Regions from separate parts of the Priestia sp. GS2 genome, predicted to be linked through region 1. Evidence: riboswitches for the same ligand, from Rfam matches in the RefSeq annotation. Region 1 holds a riboswitch; each other region holds the start of a gene.
What was found. A riboswitch is a leader RNA that binds a small molecule or an ion and turns the genes downstream of it on or off. The one in region 1 is predicted to bind S-adenosylmethionine.
Positions count from the first base shown of each region.

Region 2: linked by a shared signal. The riboswitch ahead of V2145_RS12445 (trans-sulfuration enzyme family protein) and the one ahead of V2145_RS13070 (bifunctional homocysteine S-methyltransferase/methylenetetrahydrofolate reductase) in region 1 are both predicted to bind S-adenosylmethionine.
Region 3: linked by a shared signal. The riboswitch ahead of V2145_RS06200 (MetQ/NlpA family ABC transporter substrate-binding protein) and the one ahead of V2145_RS13070 (bifunctional homocysteine S-methyltransferase/methylenetetrahydrofolate reductase) in region 1 are both predicted to bind S-adenosylmethionine.

Region 1 is NZ_JAZGJX010000001.1:2,533,316-2,537,929, reverse strand. It holds gene metH (methionine synthase) at 1-1,126, opposite strand, end outside; gene V2145_RS13070 (bifunctional homocysteine S-methyltransferase/methylenetetrahydrofolate reductase) at 1,127-2,965, opposite strand; SAM riboswitch class I at 3,072-3,174, opposite strand; gene V2145_RS13065 (aldo/keto reductase) at 3,418-4,320, opposite strand; gene V2145_RS13060 (YkvI family membrane protein) at 4,519-4,614, shown strand, end outside.
Region 2 is NZ_JAZGJX010000001.1:2,411,152-2,415,765, reverse strand. It holds gene V2145_RS21465 (CotG/ExsB N-terminal domain-containing protein) at 1-746, opposite strand, end outside; gene V2145_RS12450 (CotH kinase family protein) at 878-1,954, shown strand; SAM riboswitch class I at 2,049-2,173, shown strand; gene V2145_RS12445 (trans-sulfuration enzyme family protein) at 2,247-3,392, shown strand; gene V2145_RS12440 (trans-sulfuration enzyme family protein) at 3,376-4,554, shown strand; gene V2145_RS12435 (hypothetical protein) at 4,606-4,614, opposite strand, start outside.
Region 3 is NZ_JAZGJX010000001.1:1,208,772-1,213,385, reverse strand. It holds gene V2145_RS06215 (L-lactate dehydrogenase) at 1-838, opposite strand, end outside; gene V2145_RS06210 (methionine ABC transporter permease) at 857-1,522, opposite strand; gene V2145_RS06205 (methionine ABC transporter ATP-binding protein) at 1,524-2,537, opposite strand; gene V2145_RS06200 (MetQ/NlpA family ABC transporter substrate-binding protein) at 2,550-3,368, opposite strand; SAM riboswitch class I at 3,451-3,564, opposite strand; gene V2145_RS06195 (YjcZ family sporulation protein) at 3,723-3,842, opposite strand; gene V2145_RS06190 (GNAT family N-acetyltransferase) at 3,928-4,392, opposite strand; gene V2145_RS06185 (DinB family protein) at 4,511-4,614, shown strand, end outside.

The DNA.
Region 1 (4,614 bases):
CGTGTGCACCATTTTTTACTTGAGCACGCGCGATTTCAGAAGCTTCTTCAATCTTTCCTTCTGCAATGAGACGTTTAAATTTACGTGAGCCAATAACGTTTGTACGTTCACCTACAAATAAAGGGCGCATCGAGTCGTCATAAATTAATGACTCAATTCCAGAAACTGCGTGGTTATGCTCAGTTCGGTCTAATGGACGAGGAGCGACGTCTTTCACCGCATCAGCTAACGCTTTAATGTGAGCAGGCGTAGTACCACAACAACCACCAACAAAATTTAGCCAACCTTTATCCGCAAAGCTTTTAATTTTTTGAGCAAGAAGTTCAGGTGATTCATGATAGTTACCTTCTTCATCTGGAAGACCAGCGTTTGGGTAGCAGCTAACAGCAGATGTTGCTAATTCAGATAAAGAGCGAATATGATCAGTCATAAATTCAGGACCTGTAGCACAGTTTAAGCCAACAGATAGGGGCTTGATATGCTCTAAAGATAGATAGAAAGATTCAATATCTTGGCCTGCCAGCGTTGTTCCCATTGGTTCGATTGTTCCTGAAATCATAATAGGCAGCTCTTTGTTTGCTGCTTCAAATGCAGCTGTAATTCCTAAGAAAGCTGCTTTTACGTTTAGCATATCCTGACATGTTTCCACAAGAAGGAGGTCAACGCCACCGTCTAGCAATCCACGAACCTGCTCTTCGTACGACTCAACGAGTTCTTGAAAAGTAATTCCACCCGTTACGGAAAGTGTTTTCGTTGTTGGGCCAATAGCTCCAGCTACAAACCTTGGCCATTCAGGCGTTGAAAACTTATCCCTTGCTGCAACGGCTAGCTTTACCGCTTCGATGTTTAGTTCGTAGGCAAGGTGGCCTAAATCGTACTCATCTAACACAATAGAAGTAGAACCAAACGTATTGGTCTCAATAATATCAGCACCTGCAGCGAAATATTCTTCATGAATACGCTGAATAACGTGAGGAGCTGTTCGTGTTAAATATTCATTACAACCATCGTATTCTTCGCCACCGAAATCATCAGCTGTTAAATTGGCGTCTTGAATCATTGTTCCCATTGCACCATCAATGACTAATATTCGCTTCTGTAATTGTTCTTGAATTAGTGAGGTCATTTAGTTCTTCCTTTCTGTCGTTACAAGTTGTTTATCGTTAATATAACGAGTTAAAATCTCAGTCATTTGGTAGCGCATAAATGGTGTAATCAAATAGATACCGTTAAATAATTCATATGCAGTATCGATTAAGTTTTTTGCGATTGCTAATCCTTCAATTTCACCTTTAATTCGATCTTCTCCAGTAGCATCCATGCGTGCTAAAATATCTTCCGACAATTTGATTCCCGGTACTTCATGATGAATAAAGCGAGCATTACGAGCACTTGTGAGAGGCATGATGCCGATATAAATTGGAGCATCTAAGTGCTTTGTTGCTTCGTAAACTTCTTCAATTTGTTTTGTTGAGTAAAGCGGCTGCGTAATAAAATAATGAGCACCGCATGAAATTTTCTTTTCCAGTCTGACAACTGCACGATCTAAATGTCGGACGTTTGGGTTAAATGCCGCTGCAATTGAAAAATTAGTTTTTTGTCCAAGCGGCTTTCCTGAATAAGATAACCCTTCATTAAATTGGGCAATTAAGCTAATTAAATCGAATGAAGAGACGTCATAAACGGACGTAGCTCCTGGGAAATCTCCAATCTTTGATGGATCTCCTGTAATGGCTAATACTTGATTAATGCCAAGCGTATGAAGCCCCATTAAGTGAGATTGAAGTCCAATTAAGTTACGATCACGACAAGTAATATGAACAAGCGGTCGAGCATCCGTTTGTTGCTGCATAAGGGATGCCATTGCTAAGTTGCTGACTCGAGGTGATGCAAGAGAATTATCTGCAAGTGTAACCGCATCAACACCAGCCTTATGAAGAGCTTTTGCACCCTCTAGAAATTTTGTTGGTCCAAGCTGCTTGGGTGGATCAAGCTCAACGATAATTGAGCGTCGCTCTTTCACAAGATCATGCAGGTGTGGTTCTTTTGTTTGCTCTTGCTCTTTGATTTCTACAAGTGGTCTAATCTTTACTGTTTTTTGCGTAATAGGCTTTTCATGCTTTAATGCTTGTGACATCGCTTGAACATGAGCCGGCGTAGTGCCGCAACAACCACCCACTAAACGAACGCCTTGATTGCGAAAAGCTTTTGCACTTTCAACGAAATAATCTTCGTTTGTAGCATACTCTACTTTTCCTTCTACGTAAGCTGGTAAGCTTGCGTTTGGATAAGCTGATAAGAAAGCACGATTTAAAAGCGGCACTTCTTCAAGGGATTGAATCATATGGGAAGGACCTAATCGACAGTTCAGGCCCACAACATCTGCACCTAAAGATTCTAATTCTTGAAATGCATCATAAAGGGATGCACCGTTTTGTAATACACCAATATCATGAAGTGAAACATGTGTAATAATCGGTTTTGATGTTTCTTTTCTAGCCAAAGATAATACGGTTTTTAACTCTTCAAAATCGTAGTATGTTTCAAATAACAATCCATCAACGCCTTCATTTAACAACCAAAAAAGCTGTTCGCGTATACTTCTCTTTACTTCTTCTGTTGAGATGGCGTTTTTTTGAAATGAGCGAATACCTCCTAATGTACCGACCACGTATGCGTCTTTCTTCGCAGCTTGCTTGGCAATCTGAACAGCTGCAACGTTAATATCTTTGACAGCGTCTTCTAAACCATATCGTGCAAGCTTTTGATAGTTAGCAGCATATGTGTTGGTTTGAATGACATCTGCACCCGCTTCTACATATGCACGATGAATGCGATGAATTTCTTCTTTCTTTGTGATGTTTAACTCTTCAAAGCAACTATCAATTCCATGTGAATACAGAAGGGTACCAGTTGCACCATCTCCTATTAAAATGCGTGATTGTAAATCTTCAAGTAACCCCATTTGAAAACCTCCTTAAACGTTCTATTTCATCTGTTATCAGTTGTATTCAAATAAAAAATGAATAAACAAGAAAAAGCCTTCTGTAAGAAGAAGGCTTGACTGCTTCTTCTTATCTTCCAAGCGATTTGCTTGCTGGATTTAGCACCATGTCATTTCGACTGGTTGCTGAGGTTTCAAAGGGCCAGTCCCTCCACCTCTCGTGATAAGAATCCATATATGAGTACTATTTTAGTTCATCATAATTAGTACAGAGTTGTATTTGTTCAAAAAACGAACGATAAAGATGAAATTTAATCTTATTATCTAATTTATCTGATTTTTTTATATTATACAAGACAATTTCGAAAATTTCATTAATAAATCATAAAAATCCCCACTTCAACTTGTAAGAAGTGGGGAAGGATACATTGAATTAATTTGTTAAGGTCTCCATGTTAAAAAAGAAGCTAGTATTAATCAACAGGTCGTCCTTTAGAAGCTTCTAAAATTTGGAACCACTGCATGCGGTTCATTTCTAAATCCAACGCGTCAATTGCAGCGTCAATTCGATTCATCTTTCCAGAGCCCACAATCGGCATAATAGTAGCTGGATGAGCCAGTAGCCAAGCATAGGCAACTTGATCTAATGATTTTGCACCAATTTCTTCGCCGATTTCGATTAGCTTGTTTCGTACGCGAATAGAGCGCTCATCTTCAGCGGTGAAGATGGATCCACCGCCTAGTGGTGACCAAGCCATCGGTGCTATCTTATGTTGCTGACATTGTTCAATTGTGCCTTCTTCAAAATGATTTAAATAAGTAGGCGAGATTTCAATTTGATTCGTAATGAGTGGAAAAGGTAAAAATGACTGGAGTAAGTCAAACTGTGAACGTTTAAAGTTGGATACTCCAAAGTAACGAACTTTTCCTTCTTCTTTAAGCTGGATAAACGCATCCGCAACTTCTTGTGGATTCATAAAAGGATCTGGACGGTGGATGAGTAAAACATCTACATAATCCGTATTTAAATTTTTGAGCGACTGATTGGCGCTGTTAATAATATGTTGTTTGCTTGTATCATAAAAATTAATTTTACGCTCTGGATATTTATCAGACGTTAGTTTAATGCCACATTTTGTAACAAGCTGCATGGATTCACGTAAAGAAGGTTTTTGCGCTAACGCTTGCCCAAATAAACCTTCACAGCTGTAGTCACCATAAATATCTGCGTGATCAAATGTAGTGATACCTTTCTCTAAGCATTGTTCAATGAGAGTTTGCGTATCGCTTGTTGATAAATTCCAATCGGCTAAACGCCATAACCCATGAATAATTCTTGAGAATTTTAAGTCTTCGGCTAATTGTACGTACTGCATATATTCACCCTTTTCAAAATGACTAGATAGTAAATTCGCTTTGATTATAACAGATAGATAAAGCGATTACATCTTTAAAGACTCGTCTTTTTTACTTTGTCCTCTCATATAGTTTAGTACAAGCTACTTTTCTGCGCGATAAAATCCGTTGGTATAAACAATAAAAGTGGTGGATTCAAAGAAAATGAGGTGGAGGACTTGACGAAATGGAAGCTGACGCTGCAAGTAGCTGCTACCTATATTGGCACTGTAGTAGGAGCAGGCTTTGCAACAGGGAAAGAAATTGTGCAATTT
Region 2 (4,614 bases), 120 kb from region 1:
TTTGAAGAATGGTTCTCTTTTTTGTGAGAACGTTTAAATGTTTGAGTAGAACGGTGCTTTTTATGAGAGTGCTTTGTGGAGTGAGAATGTTTTTTGCAAGAACGGTGCTTTTTATGAGAGTGCTTTGTAGAGTGAGAATGCTTTTTACAAGAACGGTGCTTTTTATGAGAGTGCTTTGTGGAGTGAGAATGTTTTTTGCAAGAACGGTGCTTTTTATGAGAGTGCTTTGTGGAGTGAGAATGTTTTTTACAAGAACGGTGCTTTTTATGAGAGTGCTTTGTGGAGTGAGAATGTTTTTTACAAGAACGGTGCTTTTTATGAGAGTGCTTTGTGGAGTGAGAATGTTTTTTACAAGAACGGTGCTTTTTATGAGAGTGCTTTGTGGAGTGAGAATGTTTTTTGCAAGAACGCTTAGATGTGTGGGAGTGCTTTTCTTTACAGAAGCACGTTACTTTTCTGTAAGTACGTGATCTTTTTGTACAGTACTTGTTTTCCGTTCTTTTATTTGTTTTCTTTTCTGTTTTTTTCTCCGTCTTTTTATGAGAATGAGCTGTTTTTTCCTCCATCTTTTTATGAGAATGAGCTGTTTTTTTAGATGAACGTTTAGAGCAGTGACCTTTTGGTTCTTGATACATAAATTTGCCTAAATCTGATTTTTGTAAAGATTCAGCAGCTTTACGAATACGCTTAGATTGAATATACAATCTAAAAACCTCCTTATAGAAACCATTTTTTGCTTTCACCATAAGATACGCTTAAAGCACAGTACTTGCTATGAGGTAAACGTGGAATTTTAAGAAATAAGCAAGGAGTTTCTAGCATCTCATTAGGAGAGGAGCTCATATAATTTAAAATGTATCTAAAAGGAGGGAACGAGATGGGAATTGTCACCTATTCTGTTTTTGCTAATGTTCGGGATTTTAAAGAGTTAAAAGCTGATATTTGGTCTGAAGATGCAATACCTGCAGTGATGAAAGTCCATAAAAAAAGGTATGAAATTGGTTTAACCTTAAGGGGATCACACATTCGAGAAATGAGAAAGAAATCGTACTATGTGGAGTTTTATTCACCAAAGAAATTTGGGCAAACCAACGAAATTCATCTCAATGCAGAATACAAAGATCCCTCGTTAGTTCGAAATAAGCTATCGCTGGATTTCTTTTCAGATCTTGGCGTACTATCACCTAAATCACAGTTTGTTCATCTTACCATTAACGGGAAAAATGAAGGCGTGTATTTACAGTTAGAATCGGTAAATGAGTATTTCTTAACAAAGCGTAATTTGCCAAAAGGCTCTATTTTCTATGCTGTAGACGGAGATGCAAACTTCTCGTTAATGAGTGATTTGGATGAGAAGCCAAAAGAATCACTTCAATCAGGGTACGAAACAAAAGTAGCATATGGAGCAGATGAAGAAGCATTAGAATATTTTATTTACAATTTAAATACATGGACAAATCAAGAATTTGAAGATAACATTGAAAAGCACTTAGAAGTAGATCGCTATTTGGCTTGGTTAGTGGGAGTAATTTGCCTTCAAAATTTTGATGGTTTTGTTCATAACTATGCTTTGTACCGAAACAGTGATACGAAGTGCTTTGAACTTCTTCCTTGGGATTATGATGCTACATGGGGACGCGATGTTAATGGAGATGAAATGGAAAGTAACTATGTAAGAATGGAAGGGTTTAATACGTTAACAGCACGTTTATTGGCTATATCAAAATTTAAGAATCAGTATATTAAAAAAATGAATTCTGTGTTAGATCATCAGTTCACCGTTAATTATATGAAACCAAGAGTTGAAGACCTTCATCAATTAATTTTACCTTATGTAGAAAAAGATCCGTATCTACAGCACAAGTTAGCAACCTTTTATCAAGAGCCTGCGTTTATTTGTAATTTTATTAAAGAAAGAGAAGCCTATTTAAGAAAATCCATGAAGTCTTTTTGAATAAATAAGATAATTGAAATTGTTTTGAAAATTCTATTGACATTCTTTGTTATTTTTATTAAAGTATACACAATGAATAATTAACTTAATAAAACTCTTATCCAGAGTGGCGGAGGGACTGGCCCTGCGAAGCCCAGCAACCATCAAATCATACGTTATTCAGTAAGTTTGAACGGTGCTAATTCCTGTGGAATACGATTGTATTTTAACAGATGAGAGAAGTCGTGATTAAGCGAACGCTCTTCCATCTGTGAAGAGTTTTTTTTATTTACTGCAAAGAGGAGAGGACATTATGCATATTGAAACACTACTTGTTCGTTCAGGTGTCAATCGAGACCCTGCTACAGGCTCTATTACTACACCGATTTATCAAGCATCCACGTTTGCACATCCCCGTTTAGGAGAAAGCACAGGATATGACTATGCTCGAACGGCTAATCCAACAAGGACAGCGTTAGAAGAAGCGATTACAGCGTTAGAAGCAGGAGAAGTTGGAGCGGCATTTGCTTCAGGAATGGCAGGAGTTATGGCTGTACTTGCTTTGTTTAAAAACGGTGATCATTTAATCGTCTCTGAAGATTTATATGGTGGTACATACAGAGTTTTAAATGATATTTTTGCTGAGCAAGGTATAGAAGTAACGTATGTGAATACTGCTCATTTAGATCAAGTTAAGGCAGCAGTAAAGCAGAATACGAAAGCATTGTTCATTGAAACACCAACCAACCCAATGATGCACGTAACGGATTTAAAAGGAATTATTGAACTTGCTAAAGAAAGTGATTTGTTAACAATTGTTGATAATACGTTTATGTCACCATACTACCAAAGGCCACTTACTCTCGGAGCTGATATTGTAATTCATAGCGCTAGTAAATACATTGGTGGTCACAATGACGTAGTGGCTGGCTTAGTCGTTACGCGATGTTGCGAGTTAGGTGAAAAAATTCGCTTTTATCAAAATGCAGCTGGTGCAATCTTAGGTCCGCAAGATAGCTGGTTATTGTTACGAGGTATTAAAACGCTTGCTTTACGCATGGAGAAACATAACGAAAATGCACTGAAAATTTCGAATTGGCTGACTAAACATAAGTTAGTTGAGAAAGTTTATTACCCAGGTCTTGAATCACACCCAGGCTATCATGTAATGAAGCAACAAGCAGGAGGCTTTGGGGGGATGATTTCCTTTGCTGTAACGGACCCGAAAATTGTGCCAGTTTTACTTGAGAACATAAAAGTTATTACCTTTGCTGAAAGTCTAGGTGGTGTAGAGAGCTTAATGACGTTTCCAGCACGTCAAACTCATGCAGACATCCCAGAAGAAATTCGAAACCGAGTCGGCGTAACGAATTGTTTATTGCGCTTATCTGTTGGAATCGAACACGCAGATGATTTAATTCAAGACTTAAAGGAGGCATTTGATGCATACAAACAATAAACATTCATTCGGCACAAAGTTAATTCACGCAAAAACAGGTATTGATGGACATTTCGGAGCGGTAAATGTTCCAATTTATCAAGTGTCTACTTTTAATCTCGAAGACGAAACCAACGGTGGGCGTTATGATTATTCACGTTCAGGTAATCCAACACGAGAAGCTTTAGAAAATACGATTGCGCAGCTTGAAAACGGAGCTGCAGGATTTGCATTTTCATCAGGTATGGCCGCTGTATCATCTGTTCTTTGTTTATTTAAAGCAGGAGATGAAATTATCGTTTCAAATGATATTTATGGTGGCACTTATCGTGTGTTAACAAGATTGTTTTCCAAGTTTGGCATTAAAACCACTTTTGTTAACATGGCAAATGTAGACGAAGTAGAGAAAGTCATTTCAGGCCAAACAAAAGCAATTTACATTGAAAGTCCATCAAATCCTTTCCTACAGGTAACGGATATTAAAAGTGTTGCAGCACTAGCTAAACGTTATGGCCTGCTAACAATTGTTGATAATACGTTTATGACACCTTACTTGCAGCAGCCAATTAATTTAGGAGCAAATATTGTGATTCATAGTGCAACAAAGTATATTAGTGGTCATAGTGATGTGATTGGTGGATTAGTTGTTGTAAGTGATGAAAGACTTGCTGACGAAGTGAAGTTTGTTCAAAATGCATTTGGAGCTATTTTGGGGCCACAGGATTGCTTTTTATTTCTACGAGGTATTAAAACATTAAAAGTGAGATTAGATCAACAGCAACAAACAGCTTTAGAGTTAGCTAAATGGCTTGAAAAACAAGATGACATTGAAGCGGTTTATTATCCAGGGCTGAAGACACATCCTGATTATGAATTGATTACTGAACAAGCAAACGGATACGGAGCAATTATTTCATTTAAATTGAAAAGTAATGAACTCGCTCAGCATATATTAAAAAACGTGCGTTTATCTTCAATTGGTGTAAGCCTGGGCGCAGTTGAATCGATCTTAACACACCCAGCGACAATGTCTCACGCTAGCATTCCACAGGAAGTGAGAGAGCAAAAAGGCATCACAGAATCACTTTTACGCTTATCAGTTGGACTTGAAGAGTATGAAGATTTAAGGGAAGACTTTAACAATGCGCTAATTTCTTTTCAAGAAAAAGTCGTAACTAAATAATAATAGAAGAAAAGAGGTTGTTTCTATTTCTGAATAGAAACAACCTCTTTTTTAGCAATT
Region 3 (4,614 bases), 1.3 Mb from region 1:
CAATTCCTCCGGTTCCAATAACAGATGGAATACTAATAGCTACGTCATGTAAGCCATACTCTCCCTGCAATATCGTAGAAACTGGAAAAACAGCTCGTTCGTTACTGATAATGGCTTTGGTTAGCTGTGCAATCGCGTTTCCAATACCAAATTCCGTATTTCCTTTTAGCCAATAGATTTCAAAACCTAGTTTGATCACTCCTTTTTCAATTTTTTCTTTATCTAAAGTAGACTGCTCATGTTGGTAGTAATCTTCTAGTTTTTGTCCAAAAATTGTTGAATGTGACCATAGTGCAAACTGCGAATCGCCATGTTCGCCAAGCATATACGCATGAACGTCATGTGGCTTTACCTTGAGTTCATTTGCAACAACTCGCCGAAGACGCGAACTATCTAACAAGGTTCCTGTTCCAATTACACGCTCTCTTGGCAGTCCAGACAAACTCCATACATGGTATGTAATAACATCACATGGATTTGTGGCTACAACGTAACAGCCTGAGAAACCAAGCTCTTTTAGAGTTGTAACTACTTCAATAATAATAGGTGCAGTTGCTTTTAATTCATCAAGCCTCGTTTCACCTTTTTGAGGTCTCGGACCGGCAACGCTTATAATAATTACATCTGCATCTTTAATATCGACCAATCCACCTGCATATACGTTTGTAAACCCAGACGCAGTGACAGTTGCATCCTGTAAATCAAGCGCGTCACCTTCCGCTTTTTCCTTTAAACAATCCACAAGCACCAATTCTTCTATTGCTTGCTGATTAACTAATGAAAAAGCTGTCGCTGAGCCAACATTTCCACATCCAATAATTCCAACTTTCCTTCCCATGAGCTCTTCTCCTTTCTCTTATCCCTCTCTTTTCAATCGCTTAGCTAGGTGACTACCAAATGATTGAATTACCTGCACCATGATAATTAATACGAGAATAGTGGTATACATGACCGTTGGTTCGAAGCGCAAGTGTCCGTATTGGAAAGCAATATCTCCAAGTCCACCAGCCCCAACAAGACCAGCCATTGCCGTAGCACCAATAAGACCAATGGTTGCAATTGTTAGTCCTAAAATAATACCAGAACGTGCTTCTCTTACGACTACATACCAAATAATTTTTGGTGTTGAAATTCCCATTGACTGATACGCTTCTACTATTCCTTTATCAACTTCTAACAGCGCAGACTCCATTAATCTCGCAATATAAGGTGCCGTATACACTACAAGGGGAACAATTACGCCTTGTACACCGATTGTTGTTCCAGCAATAAGTTTAGTAAATGGTAGAATAAAAAATAAAAGGATAATAAAAGGTATTGAACGAATAATATTAATAATCCAGTTAAGAGCTTGATATAACCATCTGTTTTCTGATTGCCCTCCCTGTCTAGTTACAACAAGTAAAATACCAAGCGGTAAACCAATTAAGATGGCAATAACTAATGAGATGCTTGTCATTGTTAACGTTTGAAGGAATCCTTCCCAAATAACGTCGCTCCACTCTACAAAAAATTCAGCCACCTTACTTCCACTCCTCTACAATAACGCCTTCGCTCTCTAAATATTCAATGGCTTCTTCGTAAGCTACTTTATCTCCTCTTAAATGAACAAGCAGCTTTCCTAGCGTTTCATTTTTTAATTGTTCAATTCCACCAGCTAAAATACTTGGTAACACATCAAATTTGCGTGAGACCATTGCCAGTGCCGGCTCGTTGGACTTTTCACTTCCTTTAAAATACAGTGATACCAGCTTACCAGTTTTACGATACTCGGTTTTTAAAGCCTCTGGTAGATTAAATGCAGACTCTGATCCAATAAAACGCTGAGTTGTTGGATGGTGTGGATGAGTAAACACATCCACTACTCTTCCTTCTTCTACAACTCTCCCATTTTCCATCACTGCAACACGGTCACAAATACGCTGAACAACGTTTAATTCGTGCGTAATTAGAAAAATTGTTAAGCCTAGTTCTCGATTAATTTTTAATAGTAACTCCAAGATAGCTTCCGTTGTTTCTGGATCTAAGGCACTTGTTGCCTCATCGCTTAATAAGATTTCCGGTTCGTGTGCTAAAGCTCTTGCGATGGCGACACGCTGCTTTTGACCACCTGATAGCTGAGATGGATAATGGTTGATTTTATCTGACAGCCCAACAATTTCTAAATACTTATCTGCACGCCTTTGAATGGTTTGTTTATCGATTCCTTCTAACTTTAGTGGAATTGCAATATTTTCATATACCGTTGCTGTTTTTAACAAGTTATACCCTTGAAAAATCATACCAATTTTCCGACGTGTTTTTTGCAAGTCCTGCTTCGAAAGGGAAGGTAAACTAATGCCATTAATTAACACGTCTCCAGACGTTGGCTGCTCTAACAAATTGACGCAGCGAATTAGCGTACTTTTGCCCGCACCGCTATATCCAATTACCCCAAATACTTCTCCTTTTTCAATGGTTAAGGATACATCTTTCACAGCCTCCACTTTCTTGCCGTTGACTTCATATGTTTTGGAAGTCTGCTTTAATTCAATCACATTCACCACTCCTTAAAATGCTGGGACAACTGATCCGTTAAACTCTTCTTCAATAAATTGACGAATTTCATCTGAATGGAAATATTCTTCTAACTGTTTTACAACTTCATCATCTTTATTTTCCGTGCGCACAACAACGTAGTTTGGATATGGGTTGTTTTCAATTTCTTCATGGAAAATAGCATCCTCATTAATTGTTAGTCCTGCTCCCATGGCAAAGTTTGTATTGATTGCAGCAGCTGCTACTTCACCTAATTGAGATGGAATTTGTGAAGCTTCTAGCTCAACAATCTCAAGACCCAGTTTATTTTCAGCAACGTCTTTCTTCGTAGCTTTTTCTTCAACGCCTTCTTTTAGCTTAATAACTCCAGCTGCTTCAAAGAGTTTTAACGCGCGATATTCATTACTTGGATCATTAGGTACAGCGATTTTGTCACCTTTTTTTAGCTCCTTTATATCTTTAATTCCTTCGGCATAAATACCCATTGGAAACGCTACTGTTTTAAATGCATCTTCAATTTTATAACCCTTATCTTTTACCTGCTGTTCTAAAAACGGTAGTGTTTGGTAGTTATTTAAATCTAAATCGCGCTCATCAAGTGCTGTATTCGGTGTATTATAATCGTTAAACGTTTTAATAGTAATGTCGAGCCCATCTTTTTCTGCTAGCTTTTTCACTTCTTCGTTAATTTGTTGATGAGGACCACCAGTTACGCCAATTGTAATTTTTTCTGTGCTTAAAGTTTTTGCTTCTTCTTTTCCGCACGCAGCCGTTACAATCAGTAATGCTGATGCCAATGTTACTCCTAGTACTTTTGCTGTTTTTTTCATTATGCCAATCGCTCCCTTTTCTTTTTCCCATAAAAAAAACGCCTCTTACAGATAAAGAGAAGCGATTTTAAACAATCCACTTCTCTTATCTTTCAGTGTATAAAAATACACCGCAGGATTTAGCACCGTTACAGCACGATTGCTGTTAGGTTGCCGGGTTTCATAGGGCCAGTCCCTCCACCACTCTCGATAAGAGTTGCTTTTTTATTCACTTTGTTATGATGGCTATTCTACAGGTAGTTTGTATATAGTGTCAATATTTTTTTAATTTTATTTTATGAAAATTTTTAGATTAGTTTTAATTCATACAAAAAAAGCATACAAAAGTTTCCTTTTGTATGCTTCTTTTCTTTATTAATTCCAGCAAACGCATCCTACAATCACAAGAAGAATAAACAGAACCAAGATTAAGGCAAACCCACTGCCGCCTTTATTATAGCCGTATCCTCCACAATAACCGCCGTAAAAACACATAACATACACCATCCTTTCTATCTCAGTGTATGCACACATCATCCTTTTGCTTGTCTAAACGCCCATTTTCTAAAAATATGTACCGCTAACTCAATATTTGTCGTAAGCGAATCATATCACGACATTGAATACCATTTTCATAGATTTCTTCTTCATAGTTATGAACAAAGTGATCAATTTCAATTCCTGTAATACGAAATCCACATTTTTGGTACAACGCTAGCTGTTCAATACTTGAATTACCTGTTGCAATTTCTACGCTTTTATATCCGTAGTGCTTTGAAAGCTTTAACGCTTCTTCCACCAATAGCTTGCCATATCCTTGATTTCGCACATTTTTCTTTACAACAATATTAACGATTTCAACCGTGTTAGGCCTTGTAGGAAGTAGCACAATGAGACCTACCAGCTCGCCATTTGCTATTCCCGCAATACACGTTCCTCGTTCAATATATCCTGCAATGACTTCTTCTGATGGATCAGCTTCCTTTAACAACTCAATATGACTCTTTGACACTTGCAATATTTTTTCAAAACGTAAACTAGACATGCTATCGCCCCTTCTTTCTACTATTTTCGTTAAACAAATTACACCGTAATTGACGGTTTCCCTGTTATAATTAAAAGATATTACTAGAGAAGAAACAAGTCTAAAGGAGGAATTATTTATGAATTCATTGTTATTACATCACTTAGAAACCGTTCGAAGTATTACTCTAAACGTTTTATCAACCGTAACTGAAGAAGAAGGTTTACTAACTCCCAATGGCTT